One region of the Janthinobacterium woesei genome, then DNA from elsewhere that is predicted to be linked to it. Evidence: predicted binding sites of a transcription regulator. Region 1 holds the regulator's gene; the other holds the start of a gene.
The links. Region 1 encodes LexA, which represses DNA repair genes until DNA is damaged. Its sites were predicted from a motif close to ACTGTATNNNNATACAGT; they were not measured.

Region 1 (7,669 bases):
ATGCTGCCGATTGGACCGTTACGTTGTTTACCGATGATGATTTCGGCCGTTCCCTTGTCGGGCGAGTCGGGGTTATACACCTCGTCGCGGTAAATGAACAGGATCACGTCGGCATCTTGCTCAATAGCGCCCGATTCGCGCAAGTCCGACATCACCGGACGCTTGTTCGGGCGTTGTTCCAGCGAGCGGTTCAACTGGGACAACGCGATCACGGGACAACCGAGTTCTTTCGCCAGGCCTTTCAAGCCCCGCGAAATCTCGGAAATTTCCGTGGCGCGATTATCGCCAGGGGAATTGGCCGACATCAGTTGCAAGTAATCGACGATGATCAGGCCCAGCTTGCCACATTGACGCGACAGGCGACGCGAGCGTGCGCGCAATTCGATGGAATTGAGCGCCGGCGTTTCATCGATGTACAACTGCGCGTCGTTCATCTTTTGAATCGCATTCGTCAGGCGCGGCCAGTCTTCGTCGTTCAGGCGGCCCGTGCGCAGACGGTGCTGGTCCAGCTGGCCAACCGAGCCCAGCATACGCATCGCCAGCTGAGAGCCGCCCATCTCCATCGAGAACACGGCCACGGGCAAGCCGCTGTCGATGGCCACGTTTTCGCCGATGTTGACGGAAAATGCCGTCTTGCCCATCGATGGACGGCCCGCCACGATCACCAGGTCGCCCGGCTGCAGACCGGAGGTCATGCGGTCAAGGTCGATGAAACCGGTGGGCACGCCCGTGATTTCACTCTGGTTGTCGCGGCTGTACAGTTCGTCGATGCGTTCGACAACCTGCGTCAGCAGGGGCTGGATGGCGGTCCAGCCCTGGGCGCCGCGCGCGCCTTCTTCGGCGATGGCGAAAATCTTCGACTCGGCCTCGTCAAGCATCTGCTTGACTTCCTTGCCCTGCGGGCTGAAGGCCGTGCCGGAGATATCGTCGGCCACCGTAATAAGCTTGCGCAGCACGCCGCGGTCGCGCACGATCTCGGCGTAACGCCGGATGTTGGCGGCCGATGGCGTATTTTGCGCCATGGCGTTCAGGTAAGCGAGTCCGCCCACATCCTCGGCCTTGCCGAGCTGGGTCAGGGTTTCAAAAACAGTAATGACATCGGCTGGCCTGGAGGCATTAATCATCTTGACGATTTGCTCGAAGATGATGCGATGGTCATAGCGATAGAAATCCTCCGCATGCATGAAGTCGGCGATGCGGTCATACGCAGCATTGTCGCGCAGCAGACCACCGATTACGGATTGTTCTGCTTCGATCGAATGCGGCGGAATGCGGAGGGAATCTAGTTGTGGATCTGAGGGGGCGTTCATGACGCGAATTATACCCGCTTCGGCGTCAGGGCAAAAAAAAAGGCCAAAAAATCAGCGAAAAAAAGGCCAAAAAAAAGCCGGGCGAACCCGGCTTTTCATAGTACGGCAATGCTTGCGGGCCAAGGCCCACAGACGATTACGCGTTCGCGTCTGGAACGACAGCGATAACAACTTCCACGACCACGTCGGTGTGCAGAGCAACCGAAACGTTGTGCTCGCCAACAACTTTCAGCGGGCCGGTAGGCATACGGATTTGTGCTTTTTCAACAGCAAAACCTTGCTTGGTCAGCGCTTCAGCGATGTCGAAGTTGGTGACGGAACCGAACAGACGGCCATCAACACCAGCTTTTTGAGCAACTTGAACGGTCAGGCCGCTCAGTTTTTCGCCCTGGGCTTGCGATACGGCCAGTTTGGCAGCAGCAGCTTTTTCCAGTTCGGCGCGCTTGACTTCGAATTCAGCCACAGCGGTTGCCGTAGCACGACGTGCCAGGCGTTGCGGGATCAGGAAGTTACGTGCGTAACCGTCTTTGACTTTGACGACTTCGCCGAGGTTACCGACGTTAACAACTTTTTCTAACAGAATGATTTGCATAGTTCTTCTCCAGGAATATCTGACCGATTAAGCGTGGTGCAGATCGGTGTATGGCAGCAGCGCGAGGAAGCGAGCGCGCTTGATTGCGGTGTCAACTTGGCGCTGGTAGTGCGCCTTGGTACCGGTCAGGCGTGCTGGCATGATCTTGCCGTTTTCTTGGACGAAGTCTTTCAGCGTATCAACGTCTTTGTAGTCAACTTGCTCAACGTGAGCTGCGGTGAAGCGGCAGAACTTCTTGCGTTTGAACAGCGGGTTCTGCTGTTTGCGTTTTTCTTTAAGCTTGAGCTTATTTTTGTCGAACTTTTTACCGAATGCCATGTGAGGCTCCTGTATCTAAAAATGCGCTAGTCGGAAGTGACTGCACTAAAATCAATGATGTGAAACACCAAACTCTTGCTGTTGCGGCTTTTCCTGGCCAGGAAACCCGTGAACTGATAGACCCCGCCCAAGCTTGCCTGACTGAACCGGCCTGAGATTTCGCCAGCGGCAAGCGCGGCAACATCAAACTCGGTCAAACGGGCAATCCCTGCTTCCATCTGCTGCGAACTGTGTTGCAATACTGCATTCACAATCGGCAGCCCTGCCGGGGTATAGCGCAATATTTCGCGCTCGGCAATGATGGCGGTTACTTGTAGCTGGTTCAGCGCACGATCCTGGTCAACAATTAAGCTGCTACGGCTGGAGCGGCTGCTGGTGCTTCGGTGCGGTGGCTTTTAGCCGCATCTTCGCGTTGTACCGATTTCATCATCGGCGAAGGAGCTGTTTCAGCTTTCTTCATTTTAACGGTCAGGTGACGCAACACGGCATCATTGAATTTGAATGCTGTTTCCAACTCGACCAGGGTCTCGTTATCGCATTCGATGTTCAGGCAGATGTAGTGTGCTTTAGGCAGCTTTTGGATCGAGTAAGCCATTTGACGGCGGCCCCAATCTTCCACGCGGTGAACCGAACCGCCGCGGGTGGTTACGCTGGCTTTGTAGCGTTCGATCATCGCGGGCACTTGCTCGCTCTGGTCCGGATGGACGATAAAGACTATTTCATAATGACGCATGCAAACTCCTTCAGGTCGGATTGATAATCGCCCACCTCGGCGTCAAGACGAGTGTGGGAAGGTCAGCCGAAGATTATAACCGCTATTGGCAAAGGTTTCAATAATTCCTTCCACAACGGCATTGGACACCGCTGCGTAGCCGCATTTTTCCGCCTGCGCCGACTATTTCGCGCGAAATCCGCGCAAAAAGCGCAAATCCCCTTGCATAGTGGGCGATACTGTACAAAAATACAGACTGTTCATATAGACAGCATTTTAGTATGCACCCACCGCTCATGATCAAGCTGACAGCACGACAAGAACAAATCCTGAACCTGATCAAGGACGCGATTGAAAATACGGGTTTTCCTCCCACCCGTGCCGAAATCGCCAACGAATTGGGTTTTAAATCGGCCAACGCGGCCGAAGAGCATTTGCAGGCCCTGGCCCGCAAGGGCGCGATCGAGATTTCGCCGGGCACCTCGCGCGGCATTCGCCTGATCGGCGCGGCCGCTGAAACGCTACCGGCCAAAGTGCCGGCGGCGCTGCTGATGTCGCTGCCCCTGATCGGCCGGGTGGCGGCTGGCTCGCCCATCCTGGCGCAGGAAAACCTGGAAGCGAGCTACAACGTCGATCCAGCCCTGTTTTCGGCCAAGCCCGACTTCCTGCTGAAAGTGCGCGGCTGGTCCATGCGCGACGCCGGCATCATGGATGGCGATTTATTGGCCGTCAAGAAGGTCGACAGCGCCAAGAACGGACAGATCGTCGTGGCCCGCATCGGCGACGAAGTCACCGTCAAGCGCTACAGGAAAACAGGCTCCGTGATCGAACTGCTGCCGGAAAACCCGGACTTCAAGGTCATTACCGTCTCGCCCGAAGACGAATTTGCGCTGGAAGGCCTGGCAGTGGGCCTGATGCGCAGCTGGCATTAAACTGTTGCACGTAAAAAGGGCCGGAACAGTCATGTGCTGTTCCGGCCTTTTTTATTTACGGCACTTTATGCCTCAAGCGCCTGGCGGAAGTCTTCCAATAAATCGACCTCATCCTCGATACCGACGGAGACGCGGATCAGCGATTCGGCGATGCCCATGCTGGCGCGGCGCTCGGCACCCATCTCATAAAAAATCGTGTGGGCGACGGGAATGACCAAGGTGCGCGTGTCGCCCAAGTTGCTGGCGGGAATGGCCAAGTTCAGGCGATTGAGGAAATCGAAGCAATCGATGCCGTCTTTCAGCTCAAAACTGAACAGGGAACCAAAGCTGCGGAACAAGTCGGCAGCCAGCGCATGCTGCGGGTGCGAGGGCAAACCCGGATAATGCACGGCCGCCACGCGCGGATCGGCCTGCAGCAGGCTCGCCAGCGCCAGGGCATTCGAGCAGGTGCGGTCCATGCGCAAGGCCATGGTTTCGGCGCCAACGGCAATATGGTGCGCCGCTTCCGGTCCCAGTGAGGCGCCGAAGTCGCGCAAGGCCTTGGCGCGGATTTGCGCGATACCCCACTGCGCGGGCGCCACTTTCTTGTAATTTTCAAAGATGTTCGGGTATTGCGTCCAGTCAAACACGCCCGTATCGGTCAAGCTACCGCCCAGCGCATTGCCGTGGCCACCGATGGATTTCGTCAACGCATTGACCACCAGCCCCGCGCCCACCGCCTTCGGGCGGAACAGATACGGCGTGGTCATCGTATTGTCGACGATGTACAGGATGCCGCGCTCCTTGCACAAGGCGCCGATCTTGGCCAGGTCGGCGATCTGCGTGCGCGGATTGGCGATAGTTTCCACGAAAACAATACGCGTGGCAGGCGTGATGGCAGCCGCTACATTGGCGACATCGGTGGCATCGACAAACGCCACATCAATGCCCTGCCCCGTCACCGTTTGCCACAGACTGTTGGTATTGCCAAACAAAAAGGCCGACGACACGACGTGGTCGCCCGCGCGCAGCAAGGATTGCACCACGGCGCCGATGGCGCCCATGCCGGTGGCGAAGCACAAGGTAGCCACGCCATCTTCCATCTTGTTGACCTTGTCTTCCAGCGCGGAGACCGTCGGATTGCCCTGGCGCCCATAGCGGAAGCCCGGTTCCTTGCCCTGGAACACGGAGGCCAGCTGGCGCGCGTCGGCATAGCCGAAAGCCACCGAGGTGTGCAAGGGCTTGTGCAGGGAGCCATGTTCGATGCCCTTGCGGCGGTCGCTATGCAGGATGGTAGTGGTAAAGCCGTAGGTTTTGTTGTTGCTCATGATTGAGTGGTGCGCAAGGCGGAGAAAAAATGTCAGGCAAAAAAAAAGCCCGGCAATAGCCGGGCCCTGCATCAACCCTCGGTGGTAGCGAGGTTCAGGTTCAACTGGGAACGCGGCGTATCTTCGGGCGCTGCCGCCTTCGGATGGTGGCGTGCGTATTCCAGGCGGTCCAGGTATTCCTGCGACACGTCGCCCGTCACATACACGCCATCGAAGCACGATGCCTCGAAGTTCGTCAGGGCCGGGTTGACGTCGGCAATCGCTTGCTTCAGGGCCGCGATATCCTGGTACACCAGATAATCGGCCGTGATTTCGCGGCACACTTCTTCCGTCGTGCGGCCGTAGGCGATCAGCTCGTCGCGCGTCGGCATGTCGATGCCGTACACGTTCGGGTAGATCACCGGCGGCGCGGCCGAAGCGAAGATGACCTTCTTGGCGCCCGCTTCGCGTGCCATTTGCACGATTTCACGGCTGGTGGTGCCGCGCACGATGGAGTCGTCGACCAGCAGCACGACTTTATCCTTGAATTCGGATGGAATCGCATTGAGCTTCTGGCGCACGGACTTCTTGCGCGCCGCCTGGCCAGGCATGATGAAGGTACGGCCGATGTAGCGGTTCTTGATGAAGCCTTCGCGGTACTCGATGTTGAGCGCCATGGCCAACTGGATGGCGGCCGGACGCGACGAGTCGGGAATCGGCATGACCACGTCGATATGCACGCCTGGCAATTCGGCGCGGATCTTCTCGGCCAGGTACTCGCCCATTTTCAGGCGCGTGGCGTACACGGAGGCGCCGTCGATGACGGAGTCGGGACGTGCCAGGTAGACGAATTCGAACACGCAAGGGTTCAGGCTGGCATTGTCGGCGCATTGGCGGCTGTGCAATTGCTTGTCGGCATCGATAAAGATGGCCTCACCAGGACCGATGTCGCGCACGAAGCGGAAGCCCATGCCTTCCAGGGCCACGGATTCGGAGGCGATCAGGTATTCGGCGCCTTGCTCCGTTTCATTGATGCCCAGGCACAACGGACGGATGCCGTGCGGGTCGCGGAAGGCCAGCAAGCCAAATCCGGCGATTTGCGCCACGGCAGCATAACCACCCTTGACGCGGCGGTTCAGCACGGTCACGGCCTTGAAGATGGCGTCCGGGTCCAGGTTCAGGCCCGTCGTCGCTTCCTGGATTTCATGCGCCAGCACGTTGAGCAGCACTTCCGAGTCGGAATCGGTATTGATGTGGCGGCGGTCATTCTTGAACATTTCCTGTTTCAACTGCTCCCAGTTGGTCAGGTTGCCATTGTGCGCCAGGGTGATGCCGAACGGCGCATTCACATAAAACGGCTGTGCTTCCTCTTCGCTAGACGAACCGGCCGTCGGGTAGCGGCAGTGGCCGATGCCCGAATTGCCTTGCAGCGAACGCATGTTGCGCGTACGGAAGACGTCACGTACGAGACCATTGGCCTTGTGCATGGAAAACATACTGCTGTGATTGGTCGCAATCCCTGCCGCGTCCTGACCGCGATGTTGCAAAAGCAACAATGCATCATAGAGCAATTGATTGACAGGTTGATGGGAAACGACGCCGACGATGCCACACATGGTGTGCTCCTAAACTGTGCTACTGATTTTAAAAAAAATTCAAAATGTCACATGCTGCGCATACGCGGCAGGCAGATAAGGCTTGATGGCGCGCGCGCCCTGCTCCGCGAACGGACTGAGCAGCGCGTTTTTCCAGAATGGCTGCTGGGGTATGGAGGTCATGCCACACAAGATGACGGCGGTCAGCACAATCACAAGGCCCCGTGCCAGACCAAACAGGCTGCCCAGGGTGCGGTCGGCCAGGCTCATGCCCGTTACCTTGACCAGCGCATCGACCGTCATGCCGAGTAAACCCATCAGAATGCGCACGCCGATGAACACCACCACGAAGGCCAGCAACAAGCGAATAGCTTCGCCCGGCACGACTTCAGGCAGGAATTTTGCCACGCTGGCACCATAAGCGTTGGCAACGATAAAAGCCACCACCCAGCTGATCAATGACAATATTTCCTTGACCAGGCCACGCATCATGCTGATCAGCACGGAGGTCACCAGTACGAACAGCACCAGGTAATCGAAGATCGTCACGCGCGTTCAGCCTTGCATCGTCATGCTGGCACCAGGCTGCCGCCCAGGCCCAGCTTTTGCAACTTGGCGCGCGTCTTTTCCGCGTCTTCACGGCTGCCAAACGGCCCCACGCGGACACGGATGCGCTCACCAGCAGGGCTGGAAACCTTCTGCGTGTACGACTTGATGCCCGCATCGCGCAGTTTTTCCTGCAATTCATCCACCTTGTCTTGCGTCGCCAGGGCTGCCACCTGCACCACGAACTTGCCGGAGCCGGTATCGTGGGACTTGTCTTGCGGCTTGTCTTGCGCCCGCTCAGATGGCTTGCCTTCCAGAATCGCCAGCGCGCGCGCCGCATCGTCAGCAGACTGCGCCGGCTTGGCAGGTTTCGGTTCG
Region 2 (7,669 bases), on a different contig from region 1:
CGCATGCTTGACGGACAGCCACATGGCTGGGATCAGGAAGGCGATCAGGATGATGATGTATTGCGCCACCTGCGTCCAGGTGATGGCGCGCATGCCGCCAAGAAAGGAGCAGACCAGGATGCTGGCCAGTCCCAGGAAGATGCCGACAGAAAAATCCACGCCCGTGAAGCGCGAAGCGATCAGGCCGACGGCATAGATTTGCGCCACCACGTAGGTAAACGAGACGATGATGGTGGCGGCCACGGCCACCACGCGCACGGCCGCGCCGCGCCCGTCGGCGCCGCTGCCGTAGCGGGCGGCGAGAAAATCGGGGATCGTGTACTGGCCGAACTTGCGCAGGTAGGGCGCGATCAGGAGCGCCACCAGGCAATAGCCGCCTGTCCAGCCCATGATGAAGGCCAGGCCATCGAAGCCGTTCAGGTACAGGCCGCCAGCGAGGCTGATGAAGCTGGCGGCCGAGATCCAGTCGGCAGCCGTGGCCATGCCGTTGAACATGGCCGGCACGCGCCGCCCCGCCACATAGTATTCGGTGACGTTCGAGGTACGGCTGATGACGCCGATGGTGGCGTACAGGCTGATGGTGGCAAACATGAACAAGTAGCCGATCCACGCGCGCGGCATGCCTTCCTGCTCCAGCACCGCCAGGGCCAGCAGGAAAGCGGCAAAGCCGGCCGTAAACAGCAGATAGTAGTGGCACAGCCGGGCAAAAAAGGTGCGCTGGGGGGTCATGTGTTGTCTCCGGCATGGAAGGCGCGGTCGAGGCGCCGCATGCGCCAGGCGTAAAACGCGATGATGGCCAGGTACACCAGCGAGGCGCCCTGCGCCGCCATATAAAAGGGCAATGGCCAGCCGAATAGGTTCAAATGCAGCAGTTCGCGCGCATAAAACACGGTCAGGAAGCCCGTCAGCAGCCAGATCACCAGCAGGATGGCCGTCAGGCGCCGCGTCTTGTGCCAGTGGGCATCGAGGCGCTGCTGCAATTCGGGGTTGGGCGTGCGCGCTGGGCGCGCCGGCGCCGGGGGAGGGCTCGGCTTATCCATACGTGATGTCATCCTCTTGCGGGGCGTCCGGCAGCAGCAAGGCTATGCTCAGGCGCAACAGCGTGCCGGGCAATTTTGGCGAGGTAGTGTGCGGATTATTAAAAATATCGACTTCCGCGCCATGCTGCTGAGCAATTTCGCGCACGATGGCCAGCCCCAGGCCGCTGCCGTCGGCATTGCTGCCAAGAATGCGGTAAAAGCGTTCGAACACGTGCGCCCGCTCCGCCTGCGGGATGCCGGGGCCCGTATCTTCCACTTCCAGGATGGCTAGCTCCAGGGTGCTGCGCACGCGCACCGTGACGCTGCCGCCGGACGGCGTGTAGCGCAAGGCATTGTCGATCAGGTTACTCAGCAGTTCACGCAACATGATGGCATTGCCGGAAATCATGGTCGAATAGGCGGCTTGCTCGAAGCCCAAGTCGATGTGCTGGGCAAACGAGGCTTGCACCCAGTCCTGCACCACGCCGCGTGCCAGCTCGTTGAGCTCGATAGGCTCAAAGGCTGTGCCCGCCTGTGGCTGGTTTTCCGCACGCGCCAGGGCCAGCAACTGGTTCACCAGGCGCGTGGCCGCCTCCGAGCTTTTCGCCAGTTGCAACAGCGAGCGGTGAATCTCGTCGTGGTCGGTCTGGCGCAAGGCCAGTTCGGACTGCATGCGCATGCCCGCCAGCGGCGTCTTCATCTGGTGCGCCGCATCGGCGATGAAGCGCTTTTGCATGTCGATCGACAGCGACAGGCGCGACAGCATCTCGTTCAGCGAGCCCACCAGTGGTGTGATTTCCTCGGGTACCTGGCCCGAGTCGATGGGTGAGAGATCGTCAGGCGGCCGGGCGCGTATGCGTTCCTGCAATTGCGCCAGCGGCGACAGGCCACGCGCCAGGGCAAACCAGACCAGGGCCAGGATCACGGGCAAGATGATGAACTGCGGCAAAATCACGCCCTTGATGATTTCATTGGCCAATTGCGCGCGCTTTTCCAGGGTTTCGGCCACTTGCACCAGCGCGCGGCGCGCTTCGTCGTCGTTGCCGGAAGGGATGTCGAGATAGGTAAAGGCCACGCGCACGGGCGTGCCGTGGATGGTGTCGTTGCGGAACAGCACCGTGCCGCTGCTGTATTTGTCGGGGTCCTGCGGTGGCGGCAAGTCGCGGTCACCTTCCAGATATTCGCCGCGCGCGCCCACCACCAGGTAATACAGGGTGTCGACATCGTCGCCGCGCAGGAAGTCGCGGCGCTTGTTGTTGGCAGCTTTTTCCGCCACGCGGCGCAGCATCTCGCCGTCGGCCTGTTTGACCTGCTGCGCCAGCACGGTGACGCTGTCTTCCAGCGCATGGTCGAACGGCTGATTGGCAATGCCTTTTGCCACCAGGTAGGTGATGGCAATGCTCATCGGCCACAGCAGCAGCAAGGGCGCCAGCATCCAGTCGAGGATTTCGCCAAACAGCGAGTGCTGGATGGTGTCATCCTGCTCCGTGGTGGGCGGCTCGAACCAGTCGTCGTCGACGCTGTCGTCAGGCGGCGCCTCGCGCACCTTCACTTGCTGGTGGGAGCAGTGGGATCGGCTGCTTCGGCGTGCAGGCGCGCTTCCGAATATTTTTCCAGGCAGTAACCGAGGCCGCGTACGGTGGCGATGCGCACGCCGCCCACTTCGATTTTCTTGCGCAGGCGGTGCACATACACTTCGATGGCATTGTTCGACACTTCCTCGCCCCATTCGCACAGGTGGTCGACCAGTTGCTCTTTTGAAACGAGGCGGCCGATGCGGCCCAGCAGGATTTCCAGCAGGCCCAGTTCGCGCGCCGACAGGTCGAGCATCTGGTCGTTGATGTAGGCGCTGCGGCCCACCTGGTCATAGCTGAGCGGGCCGTGCTTGATGACGGTAGCGCCGCCGCCCGCGCCGCGCCGCGTCAGGGCGCGCACTCTTGCCTCCAGTTCCGACAGGGCGAACGGCTTGGCCATATAATCATCGGCGCCCAGGTCGAGGCCATTGACGCGTTGTTCGATGGAGTCGGCCGCCGTCAGTATCAGCACCGGCAGCAGGGAGGCGCGCGCGCGCAGGCGGCGCAGCACTTCCAGCCCGGACATCTTCGGCAAGCCCAGGTCGAGGATCAGCAAGTCGAATTCCTGGGTGGACAGGGCCGTATCGGCTTCTTGCCCGGTCTTGACGTAATCGATGGCATAACCGGATTGGCGCAGTGAGCGGGTCAGGCCATCGGCCAGTACGCTGTCATCTTCGGCAAGTAAAATACGCATGGTGGGAATTCCTGTGCTCGCGGCAATAGAAGCTTGTATTGTGTTTCATTTTCCGCAAGGTGGCGAGTTTTTGTGCAAAACAAGGTTTGTATTGATCTGTTTCAAAACAAATCCACGTTCCGCTTGCATTGATCACTGTTTTTTTATACAGTAGTGTCTGTAACGAATTTAACCCCGCGCTAATTTCAGGCTGAAAGAACATATGGACGATAAAAAAGCTGTAGTACCCGCATCGGAAAAAGCCAAGGCGCTCGCCGCCGCACTGGCGCAGATCGAGAAGCAGTTTGGCAAAGGTTCGGTCATGCGCATGGATGCCAGCGCCGTGATCGAAGAAGTGCAAGTCGTGTCGACCGGTTCGCTCGGCCTGGATATCGCGCTGGGCGTCGGCGGCTTGCCGCGCGGCCGCGTGGTGGAAATCTACGGTCCTGAATCGTCGGGTAAAACCACCTTGACCCTGCAAACCATTGCTGAAATGCAAAAATTGGGCGGTACGTGCGCCTTTATCGATGCCGAGCACGCGCTCGACGTCGGCTACGCGCAAAAGCTGGGCGTGAACCTGCATGAATTGCTGATCTCGCAACCGGATACGGGCGAACAGGCGCTGGAAATCTGCGACGCCCTCGTGCGTTCGGGCAGCGTCGACCTGGTCGTCATCGACTCCGTGGCCGCGCTCACGCCCCGCGCCGAGATCGAAGGCGACATGGGTGATTCCCTGCCAGGCCTGCAAGCGCGTTTGATGTCGCAAGCCCTGCGCAAGCTGACCGGCTCCATCAACCGCACGAATACCCTGGTCATCTTCATCAACCAGATCCGCATGAAGATCGGCGTGATGTTCGGTAGCCCTGAAACGACCACGGGTGGTAATGCGCTGAAATTCTACGCTTCCGTGCGCCTGGATATCCGCCGCACCGGCTCGATCAAATCGGGCGACGAAGTGATCGGTAACGAAACCAAGGTCAAGGTCGTCAAGAACAAGATCGCGCCGCCATTCAAGGAAGCGCATTTCGACATCCTGTACGGCGCCGGCACCTCGCGCGAAGGCGAAATCCTGGACCTGGGTTCGGATGCCAAGATCGTGGAGAAATCCGGTTCGTGGTACAGCTACAACGGCGAACGCATCGGCCAGGGCAAGGACAATGCCCGCGCCTTCCTGCAAGAGCGTCCGGCGCTGGCCCGCGAGATCGAAAACAAGGTTCGCGTCTCGCTGGGCGTGCGCGAACTGCCGCCGCTGGCTGCTGAAAAGCCAGACAAGGTGGATAATAAGGCCGACAAGGCTGACAAAGCCGCCAAGGCTGTGGAAGCGAAAGCAGCCGAGTAAGCTGTGCCAGGGCCAGCTGCGGCTGGCCGCCAGCGGAAGGCTGCGCTAGCTGGCCGGTAACGTCCTACAATTGATTGCCGCCTCGCGCCTGTGCGCCAGGCGGCAATTGTGTTTTTGACGGTGTGTGTTTTGTTGAAGTGATGACGATAGGGTGGAATGATGGCAGCGGTACAGTTGAGCCTGAAGGGCAGGGCGCTACGTTTTTTGTCGATGCGCGAACATAGCCGCATGGAATTGCGGCGCAAGCTGCAACGGCATGCGCAGGAAGGCGACGACGTGGAAGCCTTGCTCGACAGCCTGGAGCAGGCCAACTGGCTGTCGCAGGAACGTTTTTCCGAAGCGCTGATCCACCGCCGTTCGGCCCGCTTCGGCAACAGCCGCATCATGGCCGAGCTGCAAAGCCATGGCATCGGCAGCGAAGCGCTGAAGGAGCTCAAGGCGGGTCTGGCCGAAGGAGAAACGGAGCGTGCCTGTGAAGTGTGGCGCCGCAAGTTTGGCCAGGTGGCGCAGGATGCCGAGCAACGCAACAAGCAGATGCGTTTCTTGATGCAGCGTGGCTTTTCCCAGCGTGCCGTGCAGGTCGCCTTGAAAGGTTTGGAGCTTGACGAGGATTAGCCTGGCCGACGCGGCCCCGTTTGCCGCGCCTCGCGCTTATTTTCCCCCTGCCAGCTTGCTGGCTCAGGATGCACTGTGTTCCTTCTGCAACAGTCCCTGCCATGCCCCTGCCTTGCCGGCAAGGCGGCCTCGCCGCATAGCATTATCTTCTTTGTAATGTCATTTCCCGTGCCATCGCCTGGTTAAGCAGGGAACGTATTGTTGCGCTGTGCGTGGCCAGGCGTGGCAGCGCTACCGTGTTCCGTGGCAGACGTGAAAATTTGACGCGGCAGGTGGCAACAGCTGCACATATCAGTCATCAATTATCGTGATAACGGCGTAAATTTACATGCGTTTTCCGTATACTTTGAAATGCTTTTGCCAAAGCAATGAAAAATTATGTTGCGGCGCAACCTGCGTCCAATGTGCTACACTTTTAGGGTTTTTGCGGCGCCGCAGGTGCGGTTGCTGTTCGTAGAAGCTGCGAACAGCGTGCTTTATGCACATGGCTGCTTACTAAATTTTGGCCGCGCAAGCGGCATCGGTCTTATGCCCCTGTCAACTCCCGTATCCCGGCGCGCCTTACGGCACTCCCGCGTTATCGACGTCCAAGCGTATGTGCGCGAGGACGGCCTGTGGGATATTGACGCCCGTATTACCGATATCAAAAGCTACGACGCGATGCTGGCCTCCGGCCCCCGTCCCGCCGGTACCCCTCTGCATGACCTCCATTTACGCATTACCGTCGATCGCGAGCTGACCATCGTCGAGGCTGAAGCTGCCTCCGATTCCGTACCGTATCCCGGTTTTTGTAATACCATCGGTCCCGCCTACAAGCTGCTCATCGGCTTGAACCTGTTGAAAAATTTCCGTAGGGAATTGAAACAGCGCCTGGGCGGTATCGATGGCTGTACCCATTTGACTGAACTGGCCCAAGTCTTGCCGACCGCCACCGTCCAGGCGTTCGCCGGCGATGTGTGGTCGACGCGCGACGGCGCAAACGCCGACGTCTCGCAAGATAAGCCGTTCCAACTCGACAAATGCCACGCCTTGCGTACCGACGGTGCGGCAGTTGCACAGTATTACCCGCGCTGGGTAGCCAAAGCGCCAGCCTAGCGGTGGTTTTCGCTGTTTTTTTGCACCACTAACCGTATTTTTACACATCAGTATCAGAAGGGAAGCCAGCATGAAAATCCATGAGTATCAAGCCAAAGAAATCCTCCGGCAGTACGGAGTGACGGTACCACGCGGCATTCCGTGCATGTCCGTCGACGAAGCCGTCAAGGCTGCGGAAACCCTGGGTGGCCCGGTGTGGGTCGTCAAGGCACAGATCCACGCAGGTGGTCGCGGCAAGGGCGGCGGCGTGAAAGTGGCGAAATCGATTGAACAGGTTAAGCAATACGCCGACCAGATCATGGGCATGCAGCTGATCACGCATCAGACCAGCGCCGAAGGCCAGAAAGTCAACCGCCTGCTGGTGGAAGAAGGCGCCGACATCAAGCAAGAACTGTACGTGTCGCTGGTCACCGACCGCGTCACCCAGAAAATCGTCCTGATGGCATCGTCCGAAGGCGGCATGGACATCGAAGAAGTGGCAGAAAGCCATCCTGAAAAAATCCACCACGTCACCATCGATCCGAGCACCGGCCTGACCGATGCCGACGCCGATGCCATCGCCGCCAAGATCGGCGTGCCTGCCGGTTCGATCGCCGACGCCCGCGTCAACCTGCAAGGCCTGTACAAAGCGTACTGGGAAACCGATTGCTCGCTGGCCGAAATCAACCCGCTGATCGTCACCGGCAGCGGCAAGATCATCGCCCTGGACGCCAAGTTCAACTTTGACCCGAACGCGCTGTTCCGTCATCCAGAGATCGTCGCCCTGCGCGACCTGGACGAAGAAGATCCAGCTGAAGTCGAAGCGTCGAAATTCGACCTGGCCTACATCTCGCTCGATGGCAACATCGGCTGCCTGGTGAACGGCGCCGGCCTGGCCATGGCCACCATGGACACCATCAAGCTGTTCGGCGGCGAGCCTGCCAACTTCCTGGACGTCGGCGGCGGCGCCACGGCTGAGAAAGTGACCGAAGCCTTCAAGATTATGTTGAAAAACCCAGGCCTGAAAGCCATCCTGGTCAACATTTTCGGCGGCATCATGCGTTGCGACGTCATCGCCGAAGGCGTCATCGCCGCGGTGAAAGCCGTTTCGCTGAACGTACCGCTGGTGGTGCGCATGAAGGGCACCAACGAAGACCTGGGCAAAAAGATGCTGGCCGATTCCGGTCTGCCTATCATCGCAGCCGACACCATGGAAGATGCAGCCAAGAGCGTCGTTGCCGCTGCTGCCGGTCAAGCTTAATTAAGGAATCAACATGTCCATTCTGATCAATAAAGATACCAAAGTCGTTACCCAAGGGATTACCGGCAAGACCGGCCAATTCCACACCCGCGGTTGCCGCGACTACGCGAACGG

Region 2: a site for LexA is predicted at 3,422-3,439, ahead of recA (recombinase RecA). Genes of this name have one in related genera too.

The regions. Positions count from the first base shown of each region.
Region 1 covers NZ_JBNYXW010000006.1:222,028-229,696, reverse strand. Annotated here, with positions in the region: gene ACQ4W6_RS08745 (replicative DNA helicase) at 1-1,310, opposite strand, end outside; gene rplI (50S ribosomal protein L9) at 1,447-1,902, opposite strand; gene rpsR (30S ribosomal protein S18) at 1,930-2,220, opposite strand; gene priB (primosomal replication protein N) at 2,247-2,546, opposite strand; gene rpsF (30S ribosomal protein S6) at 2,567-2,953, opposite strand; gene lexA (transcriptional repressor LexA) at 3,229-3,864, shown strand; gene ACQ4W6_RS08715 (cystathionine gamma-synthase family protein) at 3,930-5,171, opposite strand; gene purF (amidophosphoribosyltransferase) at 5,243-6,766, opposite strand; gene ACQ4W6_RS08705 (CvpA family protein) at 6,806-7,294, opposite strand; gene ACQ4W6_RS08700 (SPOR domain-containing protein) at 7,315-7,669, opposite strand, start outside.
Region 2 covers NZ_JBNYXW010000007.1:236,644-244,312, forward strand. Annotated here, with positions in the region: gene ACQ4W6_RS10040 (sodium:solute symporter family protein) at 1-729, opposite strand, end outside; gene ACQ4W6_RS10045 (DUF4212 domain-containing protein) at 726-1,040, opposite strand; gene ACQ4W6_RS10050 (sensor histidine kinase) at 1,033-2,571, opposite strand; gene ACQ4W6_RS10055 (response regulator) at 2,568-3,287, opposite strand; gene recA (recombinase RecA) at 3,490-4,605, shown strand; gene recX (recombination regulator RecX) at 4,765-5,220, shown strand; gene ACQ4W6_RS10070 (DUF2889 domain-containing protein) at 5,749-6,315, shown strand; gene sucC (ADP-forming succinate--CoA ligase subunit beta) at 6,386-7,555, shown strand; gene sucD (succinate--CoA ligase subunit alpha) at 7,569-7,669, shown strand, end outside.